DNA from 4 places in the Priestia sp. SB1 genome. Region 2 is predicted to be linked to each of the others. Evidence: riboswitches for the same ligand, from Rfam matches in the RefSeq annotation. Region 2 holds a riboswitch; each other region holds the start of a gene.
What was found. A riboswitch is a leader RNA that binds a small molecule or an ion and turns the genes downstream of it on or off. The one in region 2 is predicted to bind thiamine pyrophosphate.
Positions count from the first base shown of each region.

Region 1 (2,203 bases), on a different contig from region 2:
CCGAGCCGTTTCTCCTGTGATGATCACAGCACCCGCCTCCACTTGATCTAAGGAGATCCCTGCTTTTTTGTACTCTTTTTCTAGTAATAGCGTTAACCTTCGAACATCGATTTCAACCTCGTTTACCATAGGTGTTGTATAGATGGAACTTGCATACGTTACGCGACGATCAATAATTTGACAGCCTGGCAGCGTAAACTGATTTTGTTGATTTGCTATTAACAGTTTGCTTACAATCAGTTTTGTTGTGCTTGTTCCAATATCTAAACCTATGCTCGTGATCCATTTCTGTAGCATACGATCAATCCTTTATCTCGTTTGAATATGTTGACTATCATAAAACAGTTTTTTGAATATTTCACTAACTATGTTATCAAACCTGACACACTTTTGTGTAAACAAAGGTGACAAATAAGAAAAAAGACTAAATCTTGGCAGATTTAGTCTTTTTTCTTATGATGAGTGTGATTTAGTTACAATCATTCTTGATGCCGATGGAATTAACAATGAAAGGATAATTAGACATGATAGCAACGACCCAATCATCGAAATCCCATTTATCGAGAAAGAATACCATAGAACAGGCATTCCTTTTGGTGCAGCAAATCCCCAAAATATTAAACCGGCAATAAAATGGCAAAAATAACGAGCAAAACTTCCTATAATTAAAGATAAGATAATAAAAAAGAAAGCTTTTGATCTTTGATTATTAGCTAAATATCCTTTAATAGAACTAGAGAAAATCCCGCCAAATCCAATAAAGGTAACAGCGATAATATACTCTATAAAAGCTTGCAACGGGGTTAAAATATACGCATTTCCTAAAGCTAGTTGTAATATTCCCCATAGAAATCCAGATAAAGCTCCTCCTTTAACTCCCCATCGAAAACACATAATAAAGATAGGAACCATAGAGAACGAAATGCTTACACCTATTGCAATTTTTATAGAAGGTAAAAGATCAATCAAAAAAGCCAATGCTGCAAAAATAGCTATTTCAATTTTAGCCTGTAAAGGTAATGCTTTATTCACGTTTCTCACTCCTGTTTTTGAATCATTCATATCAAACGGTTTACACAGGAGTAAGCAAATATATGCTACTATTCCCACATTCCTACGCTAGCGTTAACTAACAGGTTCGAAGGGTCTGAACATTTCGTTCACTCTCAGCACGGCGGCTCCCCCTGTGGTACGTTTGGATATTTATGTAGTATAAAGACAATGTTTATTATACCATACGTAACAAAATAGATTCGAGAGATTTCAAAGATGTTTCTATTTTCTGAATCTATTTTTTATAATGACAATCGTTTTAGTATTTGTTATACTTCTTTTATGTCAATTGAATATAAAAAACCCTCATCCTAATCGATGAGGTAGAGGTCGCAGTTTTTAATAGTAAAGTAACGGAAATGCAGAGAACATTGAGGATGTTGCTTGAAAGGAAAAATTGCCGAAGTTTAAATCACTTCTCGGTTGATTTAAGCTGGGGCTGTCTCCGAACAGGAACAGAACTGTCACATCATGCGAGTGATGTGAAGAGCTATCTTCACGGAAGGTTGACGCGGTTTTCAGATTTAAAAGCGCGCACATATACTGCGGGCTTTTTTTATGTTATCCCGTCTCTTTCCGTACATTCGAAAGGAGTATTTATCTATGCAAGAGCAGCAAGAATTAAAACGTGGGTTGAAATCTCGCCACTTAACGATGATTTCATTAGGAGGAGCCATCGGAACCGGCTTATTCCTAGCAAGTGGTGGAGCAATTCACACAGCAGGACCTGGGGGAGCGCTTTTAGCTTACGCTATTATTGGCGTAATGGTTTACTTTTTGATGACCAGCCTAGCAGAGCTCGCAGCTTATATGCCTGAAGCTGGTTCATTTAGTACGTATGCGTCTCGTTTTGTAGATCCATCCTTTGGTTTCGCTCTCGGCTGGAACTACTGGTATAACTGGGCTATTACGATTGCAGCTGAATTATCCGCTGGAGCCCTTATTATGAAATTTTGGTTCCCGAACTCTTCTTCTATTTTATGGAGTGCCCTGTTTTTATTAATTATGTTTGGGCTTAACTACCTTTCTGTAAAAGGATTTGGTGAATCTGAATTTTGGTTTTCGTTAATTAAAGTAGTAACGGTTATTATCTTTTTAGTTATTGGTATTATGATGATTTTTGGTATCTTTAACAATGAAGCACCAGGTT
Region 1 covers NZ_JBBJSS010000004.1:129,737-131,939, reverse strand. Annotated here, with positions in the region: gene WKH56_RS15810 (ethanolamine ammonia-lyase reactivating factor EutA) at 1-297, opposite strand, end outside; gene thiT (energy-coupled thiamine transporter ThiT) at 454-1,062, opposite strand; TPP riboswitch at 1,095-1,195, opposite strand; lysine riboswitch at 1,370-1,554, shown strand; gene WKH56_RS15800 (amino acid permease) at 1,657-2,203, shown strand, end outside.
Region 1: linked by a shared signal. The riboswitch ahead of thiT (energy-coupled thiamine transporter ThiT) and the one ahead of WKH56_RS31620 (thiamine phosphate synthase) in region 2 are both predicted to bind thiamine pyrophosphate.

Region 2 (2,203 bases):
ATCGCTGGTACATATGCGCGTTATTTGCTAAATATTTCCTTATTATATACGGGCTATCCAATAGGAACGGTAATTGAAAACCTATTAGGAAGCTTCATACTAGGCCTATTAACAGGATTTTTTGCGTGGAAAAAGCCAAAAGAATGGATAAAGCTTGGACTAGGAGTTGGCGTGTGCGGCGGTTTTACAACGTATTCAACCTTTGCAGGAGACGTCATTTCTCTCACTCAGCACCATTTATTTTGGGGAGCCATTTATGTCATTGTCTCTTTAGTAGGTGGAATCCTTCTTGCTTTAGCAGGCTATCTATGCGGTGAAGCGGCAGGGAAAAATTTAGTGAAAGTACATGAGGTGAAGTAAATGAGCATAGTGAGCTTGGCACTTGGCGGGGCAGCTGGAGGAATATGCCGTTATCTTTTGGGTTTAAAAGTTACAAAAACAGTTTCAAACCCTCCTTTTCCAGTCTCAATGCTGTTTGTAAACTTGCTCGGTGCGTTTGGGCTTGGTCTTTTTTACGGTAGTTATTATGGAAAGGTTCCGAGTCATGCTTATGATGATTCAATATTTTTAATGATTGGCATTGGGTTTTTTGGTGCCTTTACCACTTTTTCAACGTTTAGTGTGGAAACCGTACAGTTAATTCGGGAAAAATCTTATCGGAAAATGTTGGCGTACGTGGGGATTTCAGCATTTGGAACAGTTGGTTTATTTACAGTCGGTTTACTGGCAGGAACGTTTTTATTATAAGTAAAGAGAACGTTTCTAGTAGGGAAAAACAAAAAGACGGAGAAGTAGAGAATGGATAGAAAAGCAGAAGTTTGGAAATACATTTTGTTGATTGTAGCTGTTGCAGGTCAGATCATTGGTTTTTTATTTTTATTTATAAATGTTGTGGCGGCATTTATTTTTTACGGTTTTTATATTCTAACTTTTATTATGTTACTCCTGCTGTTTATATGGGATCGGAAAAAGGAAAAAGACAAAGAAGAATTTGACGACTATACCGATTACTAACTATATAAAAAGCAGAATGATTCGGTGCGCCGGGCCTCTTAGTAAAGAAGCTTAAAAGATACATCTATAAAAGGAAGAGAGCCGTAAGAGCATAAAGAGATATTGTATTTACATCTAGTTGTGTTATAATTTTAAGTGCAAAAACAAAATCAATAAATAGCAATCACTAGGGGAGCTTTTTGAAGCTGAGACGGATGTATTTCGGACCCTTTGAACCTGATCTGGTTTGGACCAGCGTAGGGAAGTGGCGATCATGTTTACATAACGATGCATGCTAACCACTCTACGTTGTAGAGTGGTTTTTTGTATGTAATAAAGCCCTCTGCACAAGATGAAGTGATTGAAATTTCTCTTTATTCTGAATGGAAAGGTTTCGATCATGTGGATATTCCTAAATTTCATGTCATTACAACAGATAAGCAGCCAATCGAAGAGCTTCAAAAAATTTTAACGGCTATCGCGCCTTTTGCGGGCGCCATTCATATTAGAGAAAAAAAGAAAACGGCAAAGCAGATTCAATGTTTACTAGAAAGCCTACCATTTTGTCGCTCTAAAATTATTGTGAATGACCGAGTTGATGTAGCGCATGCTTTAAAAGCAAAAGGTGTACAGCTTGCCTATCATAGTTTAGACGTTTCGTTTGTTATAGACGCATTTCCTTCTCTTATTGTTGGAAAGTCAGTTCACTCTGTGGAAGAGGCTTTAGAAGCTGAAAAAGATGGTGCTCACTACATTTTATACGGACATATTTATTCAACACATTCAAAAAAAGAATTAAAAAGTCGAGGGATAGCGGCACTAAAAGAAGTAGTAGACGCTGTGCAGATACCGGTTATTGCCATTGGAGGAATTACACCTGTAAATGCCAAAGAGGTACTTCAAACAGGAGCACACGGTATAGCCGTGATGTCTGGTGTCATGCTTGCGCAAGATCCCCTGAAAGCGATTAAACAATATTCTCATATATGGACATCTGGAGGTGGAGAAAATGAAGCAGCATTATGATGTACTGTTAATCGGAGGAGGTATAATCAGCTCTTCTATCGCTTATCATTTGTCAAAACAAGGAGCGTCAGTAGCTATTCTTGAACGCAATCAAGTTGGTTGTGAAGCTTCAAGTGCAGCCGCTGGTATTTTAGGTGCTCAAGCTGAAATTGATGAAGAAGGTCCTCTTTTAGACCTTGCTATT
Region 2 covers NZ_JBBJSS010000012.1:72,828-75,030, forward strand. Annotated here, with positions in the region: gene WKH56_RS31605 (fluoride efflux transporter FluC) at 1-360, shown strand, start outside; gene crcB (fluoride efflux transporter CrcB) at 361-747, shown strand; gene WKH56_RS31615 (hypothetical protein) at 799-1,014, shown strand; TPP riboswitch at 1,173-1,274, shown strand; gene WKH56_RS31620 (thiamine phosphate synthase) at 1,396-2,019, shown strand; gene thiO (glycine oxidase ThiO) at 2,003-2,203, shown strand, end outside.

Region 3 (2,203 bases), on a different contig from region 2:
TACGATTCATTAGGATAATAGTGAACGGTGATCCACAGCCTGCATTCATCTGCAATAAAAGCAGCATGTCTTCCGCCTTCGATTACTGCTGGATTAATCGTATTTGTCCCTGGCAAAAATCCTGGATAGCTCTTTGTAACAGCCCAGTGACGCTCCAATTCTTGTAGCCCTCCGATCACTTTTGCCATCTTTTCAATAGCGCTTGCGGCTAACAGCCCTCCTCCAGCATGAATCATACTTCGGCGTGTACCGTCATGATAGGTTTTACTGCTTTTTATCGTAATCCATCCCGTGATCACTCCGCCTTGACCTTGAATATGTAAATCACTTGTATCGACTACAAGCGCAAAATCAGCTGTATACCCTTTCTGACAGCATTGCAGCGTACCTGCCTCTCCTACTTCTTCTCCTACAACGGATTCAAAAATCAAGTCTCCTGGCAGCTCGATTCCTGTTTCTGTTAAAAGCTGAACTGCAAATAATGCTCCCGCCAAACCGCCTTTCATATCAGCAACTCCGCGTCCAATTATCATATTGTCTTTCACAACAGCTTCAAACGGATTGGTTTCCCAATTTTCATTTTCTTGTACCTCAGCAACATCCATATGGCCGTTAATAATCAAGCTTTGATAGTCAGCCGATTTTTGTCCTTTTAACGTTCCCACTACGATAGGGTCGTTAGAATATAAGTCCCACATATCAATGGAAAAACCGCAGTTTTTAAGAAAATCCGCTACGTACAGCTGCGCTTCATGAGAATTTCGTGCAGGAGGCGCTGGCGTTTTATACGAAACAAGCGTTGTTAATAACTGGATTAACTCTCCTTTGCGCTCCTCTACCTGTTTGACAAGCAAATCAATTGTTTCTTTCATGTATGACACCTTCCTTTACGCATAAAAAAACACTTCTTTCGCAGGAAAGAAGTGTTTTTGTTTATGTACACAAAATTATTATAACGAGTTCGTAAGGAAATCCCATACAAAACATCCATTACAATACCTCTTTCCTACGCTAGTATTACCTAGTTCAGGTTATAAGGGTTAAGACTTATCGTCTCTCTCAGCTTCGAAAGCACCCCTAGTGGTGTTGTATCTCTATGAAATTAATCTATTATCATATGTTTACCTGTAATAGTTTTATCATAGTAAAGCGTTTTATTCAATAGAAAGGTTCATGATATGGTAATGAAAATAGTTTCCTTTTTAGTAGTAAAAGAAAAAGCACACACCTTTTTCATGCAGTGTGTGCTCTTTGTTTTTGTGACATTACTAGTTAGCTATTGGCTTCTTTAAAAATACACCGTTTTTTCCTTCAGACAGTAATAAGCTCAAGCTTTTGCCCCGGTCTCACTAATGAAAGCAGCTCGTGATCTTCTTCTATTACATACCCAATCACATTCACATTAGCATTTGCAGACAAATTCCTTTTAGCTATTTGAACCTCTCCTCTATAACGTCCGTAGCCATCATTGTCCATTGTAATTGCTCCGATTCTGCGTTCTACTGTATGAAATGGCAGCACTGGTTTTACAGATCGTGTATCAACCAATCGCAGAACGTCTCTTGATACATCCGGACGCACGCTGTACGTTCCCTGTATATGAGGTGAACGAATGCGTAGCGGAATAATGCGGTTTTCTTGATATTGAACTAAACGTTTTAATAAATTTGAACTGGCGTATGGATCTCCAATATAAACCTCCGTTACTCCGCATCCGTATAAATCTACTGCAGAGGTAAAAGGACATTTATTACGGTCTTTTTCTCTAGTAGGAAGTCCTTGATAAATAGGTCCTCTCTTTTCGCCTTCTCCAGGAATATAAGCACAAACTGGAATACGAAGTTCATTAAATAAATCTGTCTGCTGTTGAAAAAACGTTTCTTCAAGCCCTGTTTCAGGCCGCGGATAAAAATTATGCCAAGCAAGCAGCTGATGATGATGAAGACCTGCAGATAATAGCGCTTCTATTTCTAGTTTTGACACTGTACTTGCATTAAGGGCAATATAAAACTCATCCGCAAGTAAAATCGTTTCTTCTACGCTAAAGCCATCGTCTAGTCTAATACCTGATACGCCAAGTGAAGATAGAGTCATAAGGCTTTCGATACCTAAATGAACCGGTGTATGCTTAGATACATCTGCATACACGCTTATTCCACAATCTCTAGCCACATGAAGCAATTCTTTTGCCCGTTCAGCCAAA
Region 3 covers NZ_JBBJSS010000003.1:641,150-643,352, forward strand. Annotated here, with positions in the region: gene WKH56_RS13790 (acetylornithine deacetylase) at 1-872, opposite strand, end outside; TPP riboswitch at 987-1,089, opposite strand; gene WKH56_RS13795 (MupG family TIM beta-alpha barrel fold protein) at 1,312-2,203, opposite strand, start outside.
Region 3: linked by a shared signal. The riboswitch ahead of WKH56_RS13790 (acetylornithine deacetylase) and the one ahead of WKH56_RS31620 (thiamine phosphate synthase) in region 2 are both predicted to bind thiamine pyrophosphate.

Region 4 (2,203 bases), on a different contig from region 2:
GAGGTTACGCTTATGACATTTATTTTATCATTCGTACCAATTGTTGTTCCTTTTGGTATTTTAATTAGCTTAATTGCTTTTACAGCTGCTTTTTTACAATCAAAAGAGCATCATAAAAAGCTCTAGCTTACAAAAGCTAGAGCTTCTTTTTAAAAACGTCTATAGCGTTTAATCAGTCCCACAATAATAACAATTGCTAATAAAACAATCGAGATGATAACAGTAATGACAATTGGCTGATTTCCACTTTGTTTCACCGCAATGGCAATATAAGCCCAAATAAAAACAAGCGGATAAACAGCGTCTCGGTTTTTTAATGTAAACATAATGCCCAGCGCAGCCCCTACCAGCAGCATAATAATCGTCCATGCTAATTCATTTAGGCCAAGCAAGTGCTGTATTCCATTTGCTTGAAATACGACAAATACATTAACAATAGTCGCAACAGAAATCCATCCAAGATAAAGCGAAATCGGCAGACGCATAAACCATGTCGTCATCCGAGAATGCTGAATAATGGAATATACAATCATTAATGTGCCTAAAATAAAGAGCATAACTAAAAGGGATAACTTATAGTAATCGTTTTGGAAAATAAAGATCCACGCACTATTTAACAAACAGTTTAGAAAAAACCAAATGCCTATACGTGCATATATTTCTTTTTGATCTTCTCTTGCAAAAAATTGGCGTATAACCCAAATGGTTAATAACAAATAAATAACGCCCCAGATAGCAAAGGCATAACCGGCTGGTGTAAACAACGTAGGAACTTGCGCAGAAGCCTCTGCCGTTGTTTTGCCTCCTATTGGAATCGCATTTGCTAAATAATTCACAAGAAGTGTAATAGCCAAGCCTACTGTATTTAATACAGCATACAAACGAAATTTTGCCATTTTGTTCTCTCCTTTCTTCTATTTATATGGGAATGTTTCGGAGACGAAAACGGCTCTTCCCTTCATTAATACCTCTTCTTCCCTAAAAATATGCATTTTTAAACAAAAATGATTAAAAATAGCTTCAAAAAGCTACCTCTTTAAGAGATAAAAACCGTTAGGGAACAATTTTCCATAACGCTTTCTATTTTTCAGAATATATGGTAAGTTAAACATAGACTAATAGGAAGTCCACTAGGGGTGCCGACTGGCTGAGACAAGTTTTCTTGATCCCTTTGAACCTGATCTGGCTCATACCAGCGTAGGAAAGTGGCAATGTTCAGTTTTGTACTGTCCTTTGCCACTCCGTTTATAAACGGAGTGTTTTTTATTTCCTTTATGTGCTTGTTTGTGACTTTCTCATATTAAAGGAGGATTTTGATGTCATTTTCATCTCAATTAAGACAAGAAGCAAACTATATTTACGAAGCCATTTTTAACCACCCTTTTATTAAAGGAATTGCTGAAGGAGACGTGCCAAAAGAAGCGCTTATTCACTACGTTTCTCAAGACTACGAATACTTAACAGCATTTGTCCGCATTTACGGCGCTGCTTTAACAAAATGCCGCACGCGTACCGAAATGGAAGCCTTTAATGCCGGCATTTCTACGGTATTACATAGTGAAGTACACCCTCATAATAATTTTTGTGACGTAGCAGGCGTACGCTATGAAGACCTCCACACTGAGGCTCTTTCACCAACGGCCAGCCACTACATTAACCATATGACAAGCGTTGCGCATACAGGCAGCTTAGCGGAAATCATTGCCGTGCTTCTTCCATGTCCGTGGACGTACGTTGAAATTGGCCAGCGCATTACGGAACAAGTAAATCCATCTCCTTCTCATCCTTTTTATGAATGGATTCAGTTTTATAATAATGAAGAAATGAATGGCACAACACAATGGTTTTGTAGCAAGCTTGATGAACTCGCCGAACAAGCGACTGAAGAAGAACGTAATCGTATGAAAGATCACTTTATCAAAAGCTGTGAGCTGGAGTATTTATTTTGGGAAATGGCGTATACACAAGAAAAATGGCCGCTTTCTCAGCTTTCACTTTCAAAATAACGAAAAAGCCTCCTATCAGGAGGCTTTTTATTTCAATAATTTTTTAATCATTTTCAAGTTTTGTTTCTCTGAAGGATAGCGGAATGACAAATCAAACTTCGTTGTTTGAGCCAGCATGCTTTTAAAATGAGAAAATGTCTGAAAGCTGTCTTTTCCATGATATTGACCCGTACCGCTTTCTCCAACTCCGCCAAAGG
Region 4 covers NZ_JBBJSS010000004.1:548,731-550,933, forward strand. Annotated here, with positions in the region: gene WKH56_RS17960 (TspO/MBR family protein) at 150-896, opposite strand; TPP riboswitch at 1,123-1,221, shown strand; gene tenA (thiaminase II) at 1,317-2,006, shown strand; gene WKH56_RS17970 (aldehyde dehydrogenase) at 2,034-2,203, opposite strand, start outside.
Region 4: linked by a shared signal. The riboswitch ahead of tenA (thiaminase II) and the one ahead of WKH56_RS31620 (thiamine phosphate synthase) in region 2 are both predicted to bind thiamine pyrophosphate.